Regions from separate parts of the Rhizobium sp. A22-96 genome, predicted to be linked through region 4. Evidence: predicted binding sites of a transcription regulator. Region 4 holds the regulator's gene; each other region holds the start of a gene.
The links. Region 4 encodes PhoB, which activates phosphate uptake and scavenging genes when phosphate is short. Its sites were predicted from a motif close to TGTCATNNANCTGTCAT; they were not measured.
Positions count from the first base shown of each region.

Region 1 (4,586 bases), on a different contig from region 4:
CTGATCCTCGGTGCGGCGACGGCGATCTTCGCTTTGATCGCCGGCTCGGCCTCCGCCTGGTACATCGTCAGCCGCATCATGCGCCTGCCCTCGACCTTCATGCCTGACGTCGCCTTCTCCACCCTCATCGTCGCGCTGGTGCTGACTGTTGGTATCGGACTGATCGGTACATGGCGCATCCTCGGCCAAAAGGCAGCCCCGGTACTGCGCGAGCTTTAACCCCTTCCGACCATTGACAGAACAATACGAATCGACCCGATATTACATCGATTTAACGCGGCGCCGTCCCCTTGACCCTTGTGTATAAGGCTTGAAAGCCTCATATTCTGTGCAGGCATGCTGGAGCTCCGCAGCGGCGCCTGGGCCCGAGAGGCCCGACACCGTACCCACATTGGAGCTTGAAAGAGGAAAACATGGCTGACTTTCGCAATTACCAAAACCGGGCGCAGAGCGGCGCGCAATCCGGTGCGATGATAGACGCAGGCCTTCGAGCCTATATGCTCAAGGTCTATAACCTGATGGCGCTGGGTCTGGCGATCACGGGTGTTGCTGCCTATCTTTCGTTCTCGCTCGCTTTCTCCAACGGACAGATCACGGCCTTCGGCCAGGCGATCTATCTGAGCCCGTTGAAGTGGGTGGTCATTCTGGCTCCGCTGGCAATGGTCTTCTTCCTGAGCTTCAGGATTAACCGCATGAGCGTGGCTGCCGCGACGACGACCTTCTGGGTCTATGCCGCGCTGGTAGGCCTGTCGCTGTCGTCGATCTTCATCATCTACACCGGCCAGAGCGTCGTGCAGACCTTCTTCGTGACCGCCGCCTCCTTCGGCGCGCTGTCGCTCTATGGCTACACGACCAAGCGTGACCTGTCGGCGATGGGTTCGTTCCTGATGATGGGTCTCTTCGGCCTGATCATCGCGTCGCTGGTCAACATCTTCCTGGCTTCGTCCGCCCTACAGTTCGCCATCTCGGTGATCGGCGTGCTGATCTTCGCAGGCCTCACCGCCTACGATACGCAGCGGATCAAGGAAATGTACTACGCTGCTGACGATGCCACCGTGGCTGGCCGCAAGGCTATCATGGGCGCCCTGTCGCTCTACCTGGACTTCATCAACCTGTTCATGTTCCTGCTGCAGTTTATGGGCAATCGCCGCTAATCGCGCAGCTTGAACAAGACATTCGGAAAGGCGGCTTCGGCCGCCTTTTTATTTGCCTGGAGGATAGTCCTGCGATTTGATATCGACCGTCACATCGAGCAGATCAGGCAAGAAAAGCAATGTCCGTCAGCCTTCGCAGCGCAACCGTAAACGACCTTCCCCACATCACCGCCATCTACCGCGATTCCGTGCTGAACGGCACGGCCAGCTACGAGATCACGCCCCCAAGCGAAGAGGAGATGGCCGGCCGCTTCCTGGCGATCCAGGACAAAGCCTACCCCTACATCGTCGCGGAAGACAGAGGCGGCACGTTCCTCGGCTATGCCTATGCCTCGGCATTCCGCACCCGCCCAGCCTATCGTTGGATGGTGGAGGATTCGATCTATCTCGCGCCGGAAGCTCGCGGCCGCGGCGTCGGCGGGCTGCTGTTGAAGGCCTTGGTCGAGAGCTGCGAGACGCTCGGCTTCCGCCAGATGATCGCCGTCATCGGCGGCGCGCATCCGGCCTCCGTCGCCGTGCACCGCTCGGCCGGCTTCACCGAGGTCGGGCTGCTGAAAGGCACGGGCTACAAGCATGGCCGGTGGCTGGATACGATGCTGATGCAGAAAGCACTCGGCGAAGGCAACGACAGCGATCCGGACCCATCGGTTTATCCGGGGACGTTGTTTGGGGAGTAGCGCAGGTTTCGCATATGCCGCACGTTTGATACCCCCCTCTGTCGCTGTCGCGACATCTCCCCCACAAGGGGGAGATTATTGGGAGCATGACGCTCGTCTCTCAAAAACAACAAGCCGCATTTCAGCAGGCACGATGTTGGTTGGTGGTGCAGGGAGCGCTCCAAGTTACCAATCTCCCCCCTTGTGGGGGAGATGTCCCGAATGGGACAGAGGGGGGTGCGGCACTATCAGCCAGCACACAGCCAATGGCGATAAGAGCTACTTATCCACCAGCTTCAGCTGCTTGTCGAAAACCTTCAGGACCTGTTGCAGGTCATGGCCGCGTTTCAGGATCATGCCATTGGTGTTGACCACGGAGAAGGCGCCCTGCTTGGCCGCCAGCTTCGGGTTCTTTTCGATGCGGAAGAGCGGCAATTCGCCTGAGCGCTTGAAGACGGAGAAAACCGCCATGTCCTTGAGGTGGTCAATGGCATAGTCCCGCCACTCGCCCTCCCCGACCATGCGACCGTAGATCCAGAGAATGGCATCCAGTTCGCGGCGATGGAATGTCACCGGTAGCGGGTCCTTGCTCTGTTTGTATTCCCTGAGATCGACGACGACGGAGGTGGTGTTGGTGTCGACGGAACGGCTTTCGCTATGGCGCAAATCCGGCTGATCAGTCATCAATCCCCCAGGGGCTATCTCATGACAAGAGAATGACAGTTTGCCTCAGCCACACCAAATTGCAAGACACCTGGCGGCTCACAATTTCTTTCCTGCCCCCGAAAGCGTCTCGGCGGCGCCGCATTTCAGTCAAAACGCCGCCCGATTTGCAGGAAGTATAGGCAACCGCTTGGCGCCGCCGCGTCAAGCGGCCCGGCCGGGGGCGTATCGATAAACCCCAGCCCCGAATGCGTCCTCGCCGGGCACCTCCCCTTTTTGGCATCAGCCAAAATAGGGACCCTTTTCGGCGCCAGCCGAAATAGAAGGCTTAGGGGTCAGCTTGAAAAAAGCCGCTCAGCCGTCCGAGCCGATGGTCAATACCGTCGCACCGATGATGGCTGCGGGATCGCCCGTGGGTGTCGAAGACTGCAGGAGAACCGCAAGCCCTCTCCGGCCGGCCTTATCAAGTACATTGGCGGGCAGGACGATATTCATCGCCTTGCCGTCCCACATACCAACGGTTTCGACATCTGAAACCGCATGCATGTAGGCGATCTGCTGACCGTTGTTTTCGCCGCCCTTCGGAGCCACCATCTGCTCCTTGTCGAAATAGACGACGACAACATTGGCCTTGCCTTGGCCAGCGCCGATCTTGATCGACAGCTCGTCGTCCTTCATGGCGGCATTCACCGGAATAGTCAGACCTTCGCCGCTGCGCTGGAATGTATCGAGCTTGACGTTGATCGCATTGAGATCCGCGCCGTTCATATGGTCGCGGCCATTGACGACGGCCTGGGGCGTGTAGACGCCGCTGCGACCCAGCGCGCGCGCATAGGCATATTGGCGCGCCGTATTGTCCTTGGACGCCATCGTGTCGCTCCAGCCGAGATAGTTCCAGTAGTCTACATGATAAGCAAGCGCCACCACGTCGCCCTGGCGGATCAGCTTGCGGAAGGCGGCATCGGCGGGTGGACAGGAAGCGCAGCCCTGTGCGGTGAAGAGCTCGACCACGCCCTTGATCTTCGCAGCCTCCTGCGCATGCAGCGAACTTGCCAGCGCGATGCCTGCCAGAAGTAGAATCGAAAGTCGAAGGCGCATTTCCCTTGTACCTCATTGTCAAATTTCAAAGGTCGTCTGCCTGCGCAGGCCCTGAAACCGCTCACGCTCCTTCGGGCAACCATGCCCGTATCAAGCCCGAAAAATCTGAAACAAGAGATAATAGTTTAGCGTGATGACGCAAAGTCACGATGGGGTGAGACCGGCGTGCAGCACCGGACGTGCCGTACACATCGGCGTGAAAAACAAGACGCCGCCGGGAAACTTTCCCCGGCGGCGCGTAATTTGCGGCTTTTAGAGCCTATCAGGCAGCGAGATCGCGCAGAACTGTCTGCAGGATGCCGCCATTGTTGACGTAGATGACCTCATCCAGCGTATCGATACGGCAGATGATCGGAATATCGCGAACCGTGCCGTCGCCATAGGTGACCTTGGCGATCTTGCGCTCGCGCGGCTTGATATCGGCCAGGCCTTCGATGGTGACGAGTTCGTCACCCTTCAGCTCAAGGGTGGCCCAGGTGGTGCCGTCCTCGAAGACGAAGGGGATGACACCCATGCCAACCAGGTTCGAGCGGTGGATACGCTCGAAGGACTGGGCGATCACGGCGCGTACGCCGAGCAGGTTGGTGCCCTTGGCAGCCCAGTCACGCGACGAGCCGTTGCCGTATTCGACGCCGGCGAAGATGACGAGCGGAACGCCCTCGGCCTTGTACTGCATGGCCGCATCGTAGATCGACGTCTCTTCCTTGGACGGATAGTGGATGGTGTAGCCACCTTCCTTGCCGTTCGGGCCGAGCATGTGGTTGCGGATGCGGATGTTGGCGAAGGTGCCGCGCATCATCACTTCATGATTGCCGCGGCGCGTGCCGTACTGGTTGAAGTCGGCAACGCCGACGCCATGGCCGATGAGGTAGGCGCCGGCCGGCGAGGCAGCCTTGATCGAACCGGCCGGGGAAATGTGGTCGGTGGTGATCTTGTCGCCGAAAAGGCCGAGAACGCGGGCGCCCTTGATGTCGGAAATGCCGGCGCCCTTCTTGCCCATGCCCACGAAGTAAGG
Region 1 is NZ_JBNWDQ010000004.1:453,684-458,269, reverse strand. It holds gene ACQZ6F_RS20460 (ABC transporter permease) at 1-219, shown strand, start outside; gene ACQZ6F_RS20455 (Bax inhibitor-1/YccA family protein) at 414-1,154, shown strand; gene ACQZ6F_RS20450 (N-acetyltransferase family protein) at 1,274-1,831, shown strand; gene ACQZ6F_RS20445 (DUF2794 domain-containing protein) at 2,090-2,494, opposite strand; gene ACQZ6F_RS20440 (DUF1223 domain-containing protein) at 2,828-3,571, opposite strand; gene acnA (aconitate hydratase AcnA) at 3,834-4,586, opposite strand, start outside.
Region 1: a site for PhoB is predicted at 2,516-2,532, ahead of ACQZ6F_RS20445 (DUF2794 domain-containing protein). Genes of this name have one in related genera too.

Region 2 (4,586 bases), on a different contig from region 4:
TTGAGAGCAAGGTTTCCCCTTCCGTCCGGCGCGCGGCGCGGCAGGGCATGAGATAAAGGGGCTTGAATGCGAGGTCGCCAGCGGCCCGGCCGCCGGCGACCTATTTCAGTTTTACGTCCAGCGCGTCGCGCAACCAGTCGCCGATCAAGAGCACGAGCAGCGACACGACCATGATCATCAGCGAGGGCGCCAGCGCGACCCAGGGGGCTGTGGCAAGGTAGTCGCGACCGGCTCCCACCATCGAACCCAGCGTCGCGGTCGGCGGCTGTACGCCGAGACCGAGGAACGACAGTGACGATTCCAGGAGGATCAATGCCGAGAAGGTCATGGTCCAGATAACGATGATCGGCGACGTTACATTCGGGAGAATGTGGCGGAAGAGGATGCGCGCATGCGAGGCACCGGCCGCCCTCGACGCTTCGATGAAAGGCTGCCGCGAGACAGACAGCACCTGAGCGCGCACGACACGGGCATAGACTTCCCAGCCGGAAAGCCCGATGACGGAAATCAGCACCGCCAGCGAGTTCCCAAGCATGGCAATCGTCAGAAGCGCGATCAGCGTGAAGGGAACGGCCATCTGCACATCGACGATGGCGATCAGGAAGGCACCGAGCCGGCCGCGGAAATATCCGGCGACCACCCCGAGAGCGACACCGACGAGGAGGCTGATGAAGCTGCCGGCAAGCGCAATGAGCATCGTCAATTGCAGGCCGGACAGGGTTCGCGAGAGGACGTCGCGTCCGAGTTCATCCGTGCCGAGCAGGTGTGTCGCCATCGCCCGGTCGAAACCAACAGGGGGACGAAGGCGGGCAAGCAGCGTCTGCGCATTGGGATCGAATGGTGCAATCGCGGGGGCGGCGAGCGCCAAAGCAAGAACAACGGCAAAGGCGGCGAGATAAACGCGCGGCATCAGCCCGGCTTTCGCCAAGAGACGCCCGACACCGCTCTTGGCCGTGCGTCGCGGCGCCTTGGCGGCTGGTTTCAACGCTATCGTTTTCGGGGATGTGGCGATGTCGCTCATGATGCGGCTACCTTCACACGAGGATCAATCAGGGCATAAATGACGTCGATGACGACGGAGGTGACGACCACCAGGCTGGCAATGAAGATGACGCCGAACTGCAGCACCGGATAATCACGGCCGATGGCCGCATAGACGACGAGATCGCCAATGCCCTTGGTGGCAAAGACTGCCTCGACCAGCACGCAGCGCCCGACCATGCCGGCCACCTGCAGGCCGATGATGGTGACGACAGGGATCGCGGCATTGCGCAGGGCATGCTTGCCGATGACCAGCAATTTCGGCAGGCCTTTGGCACGGGCAGTGCGGATATAGTCCTGGCTCATCACGTCGAGCATGGCGTTGCGGGTAAAGCGCAGGATTTCGGCCACCATGAGCGCCGACAGGACGAGCGCCGGCATGACGAAATGCAGCGGCGTGGCCGAGCCCGAGCTTGGAAACCAATGCAGCCTCAGCGAAAAGACCAGGATCATCAGGATGGCGAGGACGAAATTCGGCGTCGCATAACCGATAAAGGCCACCCCCATGATGATCGACCCTATCGCCTTTCCCCGTTTCAGCGCAGCGACGATGCCAAGCGGCACGCCGACGGCGATCGAGAAGAACAGCGCATAGGCAAACAGGATCAGCGTATTGGGCAGGCGTTCGGCATAGATGTCGGCGACCGGCCGTCTCTCATAGAGACTGAGGCCGAAATCGCCCGACAGCAGCCCGCGCACGAACTGGAAGAACTGCACCCAGATCGGCTGGTCGAGACCCAGCTGCTGAACCATCGCCGCGCGTGTTGCCGCATCGGTTCCGGGCGGGAGCAGATAGTCCATCGCATCACCGGAAAGCCGGGTTGCCGCGAAAACGGCAGCGATCACGACGCACAGCGTGATGATCGCACCGATCGTGCGCCGGGTCAGGAAATCAAGCACCAGCCTGCTTCCTTCTCTCAGCCCAATCGATCTCCGAGAAAGGCCGCATCGGCGCAACCCACGGGCGCTCGCCAGATTTACGGAAGGGGACGCGAACGTGGAACGGATCGTTGCCATGGACGTCGATGGTCAGCTCGCCATCCTTGATTTCGAGATCGGCGTAAGCTGACGCGGTGAGCGGCATGGTGGTGAAGCGCTCGCTCAGCGACTGGATCGTCACATGCTGAATGTTGCCGACATTGGTGATGGTATTCCAGTGAACATGGCCGGAGAGCCAGAGGGCGGCATTGCCAGTTTCTTCCACCGCTTTGCGGACCGCCGCATGGTCGGGGTAGGTCGAATATCCGGCATTGCGCTCGAAATAATAATTGCCGATCTGCGAATGACCAGAGAGCGGGACATGCGTCGCGATGACGGCCGGGCGCTCATCCGCCTTGAGAGCTTCCACCAGCCATTCCAGATGAGCACCGGTGCTGTTGAAACCTGTCTCCATGTCGATCTTCACGTCCGGCTGCCAGGCGATCAGGCGGAGTTCGCCGAGATCGTGGACGCCGCTCTGCATCGATTGGCCGAAGATCGCTTCATTATCGGCGACGCTCAGATTGTTGACGTCGTGATTGCCGAGCACATGGATGCGCTTGCCGGGAAAAGTGGAGAAGATCGCGGCAAGTTCCGAGGCGAAACGGTAGTCGTTTTCATGCGTCGTATCAGAAATATGGTCGCCGAGATCGAGGACCAGATCGACATTCCGCTCGATGGCACGATCGATGAACTGCCTCACCGCAGGCAGGCCATCCCAACCGGCTTCCTTTGTGTGGGATTGAGGGCCGTGATGGATATCGGTGATGATTGCGATCTTCATGGAGATGCTCCTGCGCTGGTCCTTGGGGGCTCTCAACCCCATCTTCGGCAGCAGAAGTACGCTGCGTCGATGACAGTTTCATGAACTAATCTCAATATTATTTGTTATTGACATTGAGCTTTTCTCAATCCATGTATCGATGACAACAGAGGAGCGGACGTGCCTGATCTCGACATCGATGCAAGAGGTTATCTTATTGATCTCGATGGAACTTTGATAAGCGGCCAAACGGTCTTGGAAGACGCGCGATGGCTGCTGAATGCCGTCGCCGGCCGCTTCGTTCTTGTTTCCAACAATGCGGAACACACGCCGACTCAGCTTTCCAGAGTACTGCAGACCATCGGCCTTACTGTCGATGCCGGCAGCATCATTCTCGCCGGAACATGCGCGATCGACAAGATCGCTGCCGAGCAACCTGGCGCACGTGTGCTTTTGCTCGCAAGTCCTGCCCTTCGCTCCTATGCGAGGCGCAGAGGCTTGCACCTGGACGCCCCTCGCCCGGACGTCGTACTCATCGCCCGCGACCGGCAATTCTCCTATGCGAAACTCGCGGCGGCGGTCTCGGCACTTACCGATGGGGCTCGGCTTGTGGTCGCCGCGCCGGATCTCAGCCACCCAGGCACCGACGGCCGGCCTATTCCGGAAACCGGAGCATTGGCCGCCGCCATCATTGCCTGCGCCGGCACGCGCGACTACACCGTCATCGGCAAGCCGGAACGGGCGCTGTTCGAGATGGGATGCCGCCGCCTCGGCATCGACTTTTCCGATACCATCATGATCGGCGATAATCCACAGACCGACGGCCTCGGCGCGCGACGCCTCGGCATGCGTTTCTGGCAAGTGCATAATGGCAGCATAAGACATACGCCGCAGCTTGCGGTGGTCTAGAGCAATTCCAGCAAAGGTACGCAGCGATTTTGCTTAGGGAATTGCATGAAAGCAAAGAGATAGAGCATTTCCGTCTCTCCGTTTAAAAACGGACATGCTCTAAGACAATGTGAGGGTAGTTTTCGCATGGCGGTGGAACGAGACAAGGCACCCAGCGCGCAGGAGTTTTCCGGCGTCATCGATCGTATCCGCGCGGTGCGCAAGGATCTGGCGCCGACCGCCGGCCGGATTGCCGACTTTATCACGCAGCACGCTTCGGACGTGATCCACATGTCTGTCACGGAAGTCGCGGAAAAGGCCGGCGCCAGCGAGGGGAGCGTCATCGGCTTCTGTCAGGCAATCGGCGCAAGAGGCTTCCAACAGATCAAGATCTCGCTCGCCCGCGATCTCGTTCAGCCGGTTCAATTCATCCATGAGGACCTGACCCCGAGCGACAACATCGCCTCGGTCGTCGAGAAGGTATTTCAATCCGACCTACAGGCGCTTCAAGACACGCAAAAGGCCCTCGACATCGCCGCCCTATCGCGCGCGGTCGACGCCATCCGCAAGGCAAGCCGCGTCGAGGTGTTCGGGATCGGCAGTGCCGCTCCGATCGCCGAGGACATGAATTATCGTCTGCTGCGCATCGGCATTCTCTCCCGCGCAAGCGTCGACAGCCATGTGCAGGCCATTGTCGGATCCCTGGCGGACGCCTCGACCGCCGTCATCACCATTTCCCATTCCGGCAGCACGGTCGAAACTCTGACGGCAACGCGCCTTGCCAAGGAGGCCGGCGCAACCACCATCGCCATCACCAATTTCGGCAAATCCCCCCTTTTGGCTCATACCGATATCGTCCTGAACACACTCGCCCGCGAGACCCAGTTCCGCACAGAGGCCATGACCAGCCGCATCG
Region 2 is NZ_JBNWDQ010000006.1:439,917-444,502, forward strand. It holds gene ACQZ6F_RS26790 (ABC transporter permease) at 101-1,021, opposite strand; gene ACQZ6F_RS26795 (ABC transporter permease) at 1,018-1,941, opposite strand; gene ACQZ6F_RS26800 (metallophosphoesterase family protein) at 1,934-2,803, opposite strand; gene ACQZ6F_RS26805 (HAD-IIA family hydrolase) at 2,963-3,691, shown strand; gene ACQZ6F_RS26810 (MurR/RpiR family transcriptional regulator) at 3,818-4,586, shown strand, end outside.
Region 2: a site for PhoB is predicted at 2,873-2,889, ahead of ACQZ6F_RS26805 (HAD-IIA family hydrolase). Genes of this name have one in related genera too.

Region 3 (4,586 bases), on a different contig from region 4:
AAACCAGGCTGACAAGGATCACGCTGAGAAAGAATATGCCGAGGACGGCCGCGATGAAGCACAAGGCCATCATCACCCGGTTCTTTCCGTAACGCCGCGACACGATGTTCTGACGAATTGCATTTTCCATGGCTTTTTCCCTCAAAGCGCGTCGCCGCGGCCGATCATCCATCTCGCCACCGCAAGCACGCAGAAGGAGAGGACGAACAGGAGCAGGCCGAGCGCAATAAGGCTCGACAATTGCAGACCGTCGGCATCGCCGAAGTTGTTCGCGATCTGGGCGGAAATGGTGGTGGACGGCGAGATTATCGACGATTGCAGACGGCTGACCGAGCCAATGACGAAGGTGACGGCCATGGTTTCGCCAAGCGCGCGGCCGAGGCCGAGCATGATGCCGCCGACGAGACCGCGTCGTGTGTAGGGGATCAGGATGTAGCGAGCCACTTCCCATGTCGTCATGCCCATGCCGTAGGCGGATTCACGCAGCATCGGCGGCACCGTTCCGAACACGTCACGGGAGATCGCGGTGATGAACGGCAGGATCATGACGGCCAGCACGAGGCTTGCCGTCAGCAGGCCGACACCCGGTGCCGGCGGCTGGAAAAGCAGGCCGATAATCGGCACTTCGCCGATCGTCATGATAAGAAACGGCAGAATATAGTTCTGCATCAGCGGCACGAGAATGAACAAGCCGACGATGCCGTAGATAATGGAGGGAACGCCAGCCAGAAGCTCGATGGCCGTGCTGATCGGACGTCGTAGGCTGCCAGGGCAAAGTTCCGTGAGGAAGATGGCGATGCCGATGCCCAAGGGAACGGCAATCAGCATGGCGATGAGCGAGCTCACCAGCGTGCCGACAACGGCAGGTACGGCGCCATAGATATCGGCAGGAGCACTCCACTTCGTGCCCCATAGAAACGAAAACCCGAAGGCCTGGAAGGTCGGCAGGGCATCGATGATGAGAACCACGATGATTGCCAGCAGCAGAAGCACGACAAGAGCAGCCGAGCCAAGCGTCATAAAGTAGAAAATCCGGTCTTGTATCCGGAATTTCCTGGTGCTGGCGCTGGTATCCAGTCCCTGGAAGCCAGCCGTCTGAGTCGCATCAGCCATCGATTTCCCCTTGTCCTGTCACGAAGGCGGACAGGGCCATGCCCTGTCCGCCGTAACTTTTAACTCAGCACAGATTACTTCGTGCCGAAGTCCGTCTTCCAGGACTTCTCGACGATCGCAGCAACGCTTTCCGGGATCGCGAGGTACGACAGGGCGGTTGCGTCCTTCTGGCCATGCTCATAGGACCACTTGAAGAACTTCAGCGCTTCTTCGTTGAGAGCAGGATCAGCCGGCTTCTTGTAGAGCAGAACCCAGGTCGAAGCTGCAATCGGCCAGCTCTTTTCGCCCGGCTGATTGGTGATGATCAGGTTGAAGTTCTTGGCCTTGGCCCAATCAGCGTTGGAAGCAGCAGCCTTGAAGGTGTCGAGGCTCGGCTCGATAACCTTGCCGGCAGCATTCTTCATCTTCGCAAAACCGATGTGGTTGGCGACGACGTAGGAATATTCAACGTAGGAGATCGAACCAGCCGTCTGGTTGACTGTGGTGGAAACGCCTTCAGAACCCTTGGCGCCGAAGCCGACCGGCCATTCAACAGCCGTGTTCGAACCAACCTTTTCCTTCCACTCCGGCGAAACCTTGGCCAGGTAGTCGGTGAAGTTGAAGGTCGTGCCCGAGCTGTCGGCGCGATAAACGACCGAGATCGGAGCGGAAGGCAGCTTCACGTCGGGGTTGAGAGCCTTGATAGCCGCGTCGTCCCACTTGGCGATCTTGCCGAGGAAGATGTCAGCCAGCGTCTTGCCGTCGAGAACGAGTTCGCCAGGCTTTACGCCAGCAACGTTATAGGAAACGACGATACCGCCGGAGATCATCGGGAACTGGGCAATGCCGTTCTTCTCGAGGTCAGCGTCGCTCATCGGCTTGTCGGAAGCGCCGAAGATGATGGTCTTGTCGAGGAGCTGCTTGATGCCAGCGCCCGAACCGACCGACTGGTAGTTGACGACATTGTTCGTCGCAGCCTTGTAGCCTTCGGCCCACTTGGACAGAACCGGAGCAATGAAGCTCGAGCCGGCGCCCGTGATGTCGGCAGCCGAGGCCGAAACGGACATAGCCGCGATGAAGCCTGCAGTCAGGCAGAGCGAACGAAATTTCTGATTCAACATGATTGAACTCACTTCCCAGAGTGATGAAAGGATGGCAAGCAGGAGCTGAGCACGGAGTATCCCATCGGTTAAGAACCCCACCTCAATCTCCTAGCGACAGTGATGGCTCTAATGCCGCATTGTTTCAGTTTGATGACAGTTTAATGAAGCGGCGGTGACACAACCTGCGGCAATCATCGCGGCCGATGCGGAACCCCATGGAATGGGCCGCTTCGGGCAATTCGCAACATCGAACTTCATGTTTTGATTCAACAAACTTTTCAAAGTCGGATCACATAATCCTTGCGAGTCGTTTCAATGACTTCCCATGTCCCCTTGAAGCCCGGCTTCAAGATGAGACGGTCGCCTGCACGCAGATGAAAAGTCTCGCCGTCGTCCGCCGTCACGATTGAGTAGCCCGAGAGGATATGGAAGTATTCCCACTCGTCATAGATGATCTTCCATTTGCCCGGCGTCGCCTCCCATATGCCTGCATAAAGATCGCCATCGGCCTCTTCGAGGTTCCAGGTGCGAAACGCGGGAGCCCCCGAAACGAGCCGATCTGCGGCAGGCGTTCCCGCTTCCGGTTCGACGCCATCGATATCCAGTCGCAGATATGTCGTCATGAATGCCTCCTCATTGCTCGCCTGCATTGCTTTTCTCGTAGCTGCCGGATCGAGACAAGCACGAAACGACAGGCCGTCAAAGATAGCCCATCGGCTTTTTCAGCCCTTTGCCGGATTGCGGCGCCTCGAAATAGGTGAGCCAGACGAATACCGCGACGCGGCCAAGCCGCTTCGGTCTTGAAGATAATCAAATGCAGGAGGCAGTCACGGCTCTCCAGTTGACAAGATCTATATATCCATTATTCTGGATATATGGAATCAACAGATGCAATTGCGGCGCTGGCCGCCCTGGCGCAGACGACAAGGCTCGAAACCTTTCGCCTGCTGGTCAAATCGGAGCCGGATGGAATCCCAGCGGGCGAACTGGCCCGAATGCTTGATGTTCCGCAGAACACGATGTCCGCGCATCTGGGGACCCTGTCTCGAGCCGGCATCGTGCGAAGCGAACGCCGGAGCCGCTCCATAATCTACCGTGCTGATCTCGAAGGTTTTCGGGCGCTGACGCTGTTCCTTCTTAAGGACTGCTGCGGGGGAAATGCGGAATTGTGCGCGCCCTTGATCGCCGATCTTACGCCATGCTGCCCGCCGGCGACCATTCGACCTCCGACCTAACCACGGAACATGACCATGACCGCTAGGACCTACAGCGCGCTCTTCTTGTGCACGGGCAATTCCGCACGCTCTATTCTCGCCGGGTCGATGCTCAGCAAGGCGGGCGGCAGTCGCATAGCGCAGGAACACAAGCTTCGGCAGATCAGCGCCCTTGAAGGTGCATCGGTCAAATCCGAGAAGGCAGGCTGATGTCCACTTTCGAGAGATATCTGACCGTCTGGGTCTTTTTGTGCATTGTTGCCGGCATCGCTCTTGGCCACCTAGTGCCCGGTGTATTCCATGCCATCGGCGCAGCCGAAGCCGCCAAGGTCAATATTCCCGTGGCCATCCTCATCTGGCTGATGGTCATTCCGATGCTGCTGAGGATCGATTTCGGTTCACTTGCGAAGGTCGGGAGCTATTGGCGCGGGATCGGTGTCACGCTGTTCATCAACTGGGCCGTCAAGCCGTTCTCGATGGCTCTGCTGGGCTGGCTGTTCGTCGGCTGGCTATTCCATCCCTTTCTCCCGGCAGATCAGATCGATTCCTACATCGCGGGGCTGATCATCCTTGCTGCGGCACCTTGTACGGCCATGGTTTTCGTCTGGAGCAATCTGACCAGAGGCGAGCCCCACTTCACCCTTTCCCAGGTGGCGCTGAACGACGCAATCATGATCGTGGCCTTTGCGCCGATCGTGGGATTGCTGCTCGGGCTGTCCGCCATTACCGTTCCCTGGGATACATTGATGATCTCGGTGGCGCTCTACATTCTCATTCCCGTAGCGATCTCGCAGATTATCCGCAGATATCTGACAGCCGAGGGGTCGACTCGCGCGATGGACGCCCTCCTGGCAAAGCTGCAACCGCTATCCCTCCTGGCATTGCTGGCAACTCTCGTTCTTCTGTTCGGCTTCCAGGGAGAGCAGATTATCGCGCAACCGACGATCATCGCATTGCTGGCCGTTCCGATCCTGATCCAGGTCTACTTCAATTCAGGGCTCGCCTATTTGCTGAACCGCATGTCCGGAGAGCAGCACTGCGTGGCCGGTCCGTCGGCCCTGATTGGTGCCAGCAACTTTTTCGAGCTCGCAGTGGCGGCCGCGATCAGCTTGTTCGGCTTTCAGTCGGGCGCAGCGCTTGCGACCGTCGTCGGCGTCCTCATCGAGGTTCCCGTGAT
Region 3 is NZ_JBNWDQ010000003.1:547,156-551,741, reverse strand. It holds gene pstA (phosphate ABC transporter permease PstA) at 1-130, opposite strand, end outside; gene pstC (phosphate ABC transporter permease subunit PstC) at 142-1,113, opposite strand; gene pstS (phosphate ABC transporter substrate-binding protein PstS) at 1,188-2,213, opposite strand; gene ACQZ6F_RS15475 (cupin domain-containing protein) at 2,474-2,818, opposite strand; gene ACQZ6F_RS15470 (ArsR/SmtB family transcription factor) at 3,071-3,430, shown strand; partial or broken gene ACQZ6F_RS15465 (arsenate reductase ArsC) at 3,446-3,544, shown strand; gene arsB (ACR3 family arsenite efflux transporter) at 3,619-4,586, shown strand, end outside.
Region 3: a site for PhoB is predicted at 2,335-2,351, ahead of pstS (phosphate ABC transporter substrate-binding protein PstS). Genes of this name have one in related genera too.

Region 4 (4,586 bases):
CATCATCGATGATGTTGCGCAGATCGGCGGCTGCTACGGCCGAGAGGTCGAGAAAGTGTTTCGGAGAAGCCATGTCCTTACCTGTACTCCAGAAAAAACAATAACGCCCGCGTGGGGCACGAACGCCCCGACTGCGGGCGCTGAATTCAAGCCGATTTCTTGACGCGAACGGCGCGCGCGCGCTCTGCGGCGCGCTCGATACGGGCAAGGCCTTCGCGCGCTTCCTCGGCGGTGACGATCAGCGGCGGCAACAGACGGATGACATTATCGCCAGCCGGGACACCAAGCAGATGTTCGGCGCGGATCGCCTGCAAGAGGTCCGCCTGCGGGATAGCCGCCTTGATGCCAAGCATGAGGCCTTCGCCACGAATATCCTCGATGATATCCGGGAAGCGATCCTTGAGCGAGGCGAGGCCCTGGCGGAAGACCAGTGCGATATCGCGCACATGTTCCAGGAAACCATCGGCCAGCACGATATCAAGCACCGCATTGCCGACTGCCATGGCCAGCGGATTGCCGCCATAGGTCGATCCGTGCGTGCCGGCCTTCATGCCGGAAGCCGCTTCGGCCGTTGCCAGGCATGCGCCGAGCGGAAAGCCGCCGCCGATACCCTTTGCGACCGCCATGATATCGGGCTTGATACCAGCCCATTCGTGGGCAAAGAGCTTGCCGGTACGACCAACGCCGGACTGCACCTCGTCGAGAACCAGCAGCAGGCCGTGCTCGTCGCAGATCTGGCGGAGACCACGCAGGAATTCATTGGTCGCCGGGCGGATACCACCCTCGCCCTGCACCGGCTCTATCAGGATAGCGCCCGTCGCCTCGGTAATGGCTGCGCGCACGGCATCGAGATCACCGAACGGTACCTGATCGAAGCCGGGAGCCTTCGGACCGAAGCCTTCGATATACTTTTCCTGGCCGCCGGCCGCGATCGTCGCGATGGTACGGCCATGGAAGGCACCTTCGAAGGTGATGATATGAAACTTCTCAGGATGCCCCTTGGCGAACTGATAGCGCCGCGCCGTCTTGATGGCGCATTCCAACGCTTCGGCACCCGAATTCGTAAAGAACACCTTGTCGGCGAAAGTGGCTTCCGTCAGCCGCTTCGACAGCTTTTCCTGACCAGGCACCTCGTAGAGGTTGGACAGATGCCAAACCTTGTCAGCCTGCGCCTTCAGCTCGGCGACAAGATGGGGATGAGCATGACCGAGCGAATTGACCGCCACGCCGGCTGCAAAATCGAGATAGCGTTCACCGCTTTCAGTGATCAACCATACGCCTTCGCCTCGCTCGAACCGCAGCGGAGCTCGCATGTAGGTATCATAAAGCGGCGCGGTCTCGGCCATGGCCATATCTCCTCGATCACAACTTTAAGGACCAATCGCTTCGTTTTTACGAAAGGGGTCCGAAAAAATCAAAAATGCCGCCTTGCGGCGGCCCGGTCACTATTGTTGTTTTGCACCGCGATGTCAACAAAACTGGCGCTTTAGCAGGTGCGAGAAAGTGCTTGCGCGCAAAAGGGATACGTTCGGTGCCGCATATTGCAGAAATGCCACGCCCGGACAGCAAGTTGGGGAAAACCTCGAAATCGATTCCTCAAGATTCCCGCGACTCTTGTCACGGAGTCTGCCTCACACTAGGTTAAAAACCAATTGCTAGACTGCATGCGGCGGAACTAGTCACCACAATTTTAGAGCGTTTCGTGCCTCGATCCCCATGCGAGGCAATGGTGAGGGATTCTGCCATCGGAAACGCGACAGCGGAGACAGGGCATGAATTGGACAGACGAACGCGTCGAGAAGCTGAAAAAGCTATGGTCCGAAGGGTTGAGCGCCAGCCAGATCGCGGCACAGCTCGGTGGCGTCAGCCGTAACGCCGTTATCGGCAAGGTGCATCGCTTGAACCTTCCCGGTCGAGCGAAGGCCGGCGGCACGACGGCGGCAGCTCGCACGCCGAAGCGCAACGCCACGGCACCGCGGGCTTCGAACTATCAGGCGCGCGTCGCAACCCGCACGGTTACCCGCCAGCAGGGCGCAACCATGTTGAAGGAAGAGATCGAGATCGATACGGTCAACGAGATCCAGTATCGTCCGGCCGCCAATGTGGTCGTTCCGATCTCCCGGCGTCTCGGCCTGACGGAACTGACGGAGCGCACCTGCAAGTGGCCGGTCGGCGATCCCCTGAAGGACGATTTCCACTTCTGCGGCAACGAGAGCCCGGATTCATCGCCCTACTGCACCTACCATCAGCGCCTGGCCTACCAGCCGGTGCATGAACGGCGCAGGCCAGCTCAGCCGCGCGGCTGAGACACTTCATCACTGAGATAAAGAAACGGGCCCTTTGGGGCCCGTTTTCTGTTTCCGCCGCGACTGCATAATTTCTTAAATCGGAACCGATTTAAGGGAAAATTATGCAGAATTCTAAGATGTTACAGCGACCTTAACGCGTCTTGAAAGACGCGTGGCGCTGTAATGTTGAGTGCCTGATCGGGTATTCCCGCTCAGGCCTCCATGGAGTAGCCCGCGCCGCGAACGGTGCGGATGACATCCTGCATATTGGAGAAGTTGAGCGCCTTGCGCAGGCGACCGACATGCACGTCGACCGTGCGTTCGTCGACATAGATATCATGCCCCCACACGCCGTCGAGCAGTTGCGAACGCGAGAAGACGCGGCCCGGCGAGGACATCAGGAATTCCAGAAGACGGAATTCGGTCGGTCCCAGCCGCACTTCGCGGCTCTTGCGGTGAACGCGGTGCGTCTCGCGGTCCAGCTCGATATCGCCACAACGCAACACCGTGGAGAGAACCTCCGGACGGGCGCGCCGCAGCATCGCCTTGACGCGAGCCATCAGCTCGGGTGTCGAGAACGGCTTGACGACGTAATCGTCCGCGCCAGTGGAAAGACCGCGCACGCGCTCGCTTTCCTCGCCGCGGGCCGTCAGCATGATGATCGGCAGGCGCTCCGTCTCCGGCCGCATGCGCAGCCGGCGGCAGAGCTCGATGCCGGATACACCGGGGAGCATCCAGTCGAGGATCAGAAGATCGGGAATGCGCTCCTGGAGACGCAACTCGGCTTCATCGCCTCTGAGGATCGTGTCGACCTCGAAGCCTTCGGCCTCGAGATTGTAGCGCAGCAGAACGCTGAGCGCTTCCTCGTCTTCTACAACAGCAACTCTCGGAACCATGCGCCTATGGTCTCCTTTCTTCGCTTTCGGATTATTCCGTCACTGCGCCGACGGTATTGGCGGTATCGTCCTTCGGGCGCTCGCCTTCGGGCTGAGCACCCGTCGCCATGTAATAGATCGTCTCGGCGATGTTGGTGGCATGGTCGCCGATGCGCTCGATGTTCTTGGCGCAGAAGAGAAGATGCGTGCAGGTGGTGATGTTGCGCGGATCTTCCATCATGTAGGTCAGCATCTCGCGGAAGAGCGAGGTGTACATCGCGTCGATTTCCTCGTCGCGTTCGCGGATCGACACGGCCTTGTCCGGCGAGCGGGTGGCGTAGACGTCGAGGACTTCCTTGAGCTGGCTCAGCGCCAATTCGGAAAGGTGCTCGATGCCACGAGCCAGGCGACGCGGAACGCCCGTACCCTGCACGGCGATGACGCGCTTGGCGGTGTTCTTGCCGAGGTCGCCGACGCGCTCCAGATCGGAAGCGATACGGATCGAACCCATGATCTCGCGCAGGTCGGCAGCCATCGGCTGACGACGGGCGATGGTGACGATGGCCTTGTCGCCGACTTCGCGCTCGGCATGATCGAGGATTACGTCGTCGGAGATGACCTTCTGCGCAAGACCAGTGTCGCTCTGGACCAGCGCCCGAACGCTGTCGCTGACCATTTGCTCGGCCAGGCCGCCCATTTCCGCAATACGGCGCGTCAGGAACTTCAGGTCTTCGTCATAGGCAGAGAGAATGTGAGTGGAGACCATTTTTCTATCCTCAAGGTGAACTGTGTGAAAGGAGCCGCGCGCACGGCATCATCAACCAAAACGGCCCATGATGTAATCCTGCGTGCGGAAATCGTCGGGATTGGTGAACATCTTATCGGTATCGTTCTCCTCGACCAGATGGCCGAGATGAAACATTGCGGTACGTTGCGACACGCGGGCTGCCTGCTGCATGGAATGCGTGACGATGACGATGGTGAAGTTTTCGCGCAGCTCGTGGATCAGATCCTCGACCTTGGCGGTGGCAATGGGATCGAGCGCCGAACAGGGCTCGTCCATCAGAATGACCTCCGGGCTGACCGCGACGGCACGGGCGATGCACAGGCGCTGCTGCTGACCGCCCGAGAGGCTCGTGCCGGCATCATGCAGCCGATCCTTCACCTCACCCCACAGACCGGCCTTCTGCAGGCTGGTTTCGACGATATGCTCGAGATCGGCTTTCGAGCGATGCAGACCATGGATGCGGGGGCCATAGGCTACGTTCTCATAGATCGACTTCGGGAACGGATTGGGCTTCTGGAAGACCATGCCGACCCGCGCGCGCAGCTCCACAACATCAATGTTGTTGTCGTAGACATCCTGATCGTCGAGCGTGATCTTGCCGGTGACGCGGCAGGTCTCGATCGTATCGTTCATGCG
Region 4 is NZ_JBNWDQ010000005.1:419,704-424,289, reverse strand. It holds gene argF (ornithine carbamoyltransferase) at 1-73, opposite strand, end outside; gene ACQZ6F_RS23610 (aspartate aminotransferase family protein) at 147-1,346, opposite strand; gene ACQZ6F_RS23605 (GcrA family cell cycle regulator) at 1,773-2,306, shown strand; gene phoB (phosphate regulon transcriptional regulator PhoB) at 2,501-3,184, opposite strand; gene phoU (phosphate signaling complex protein PhoU) at 3,216-3,929, opposite strand; gene pstB (phosphate ABC transporter ATP-binding protein PstB) at 3,981-4,586, opposite strand, start outside.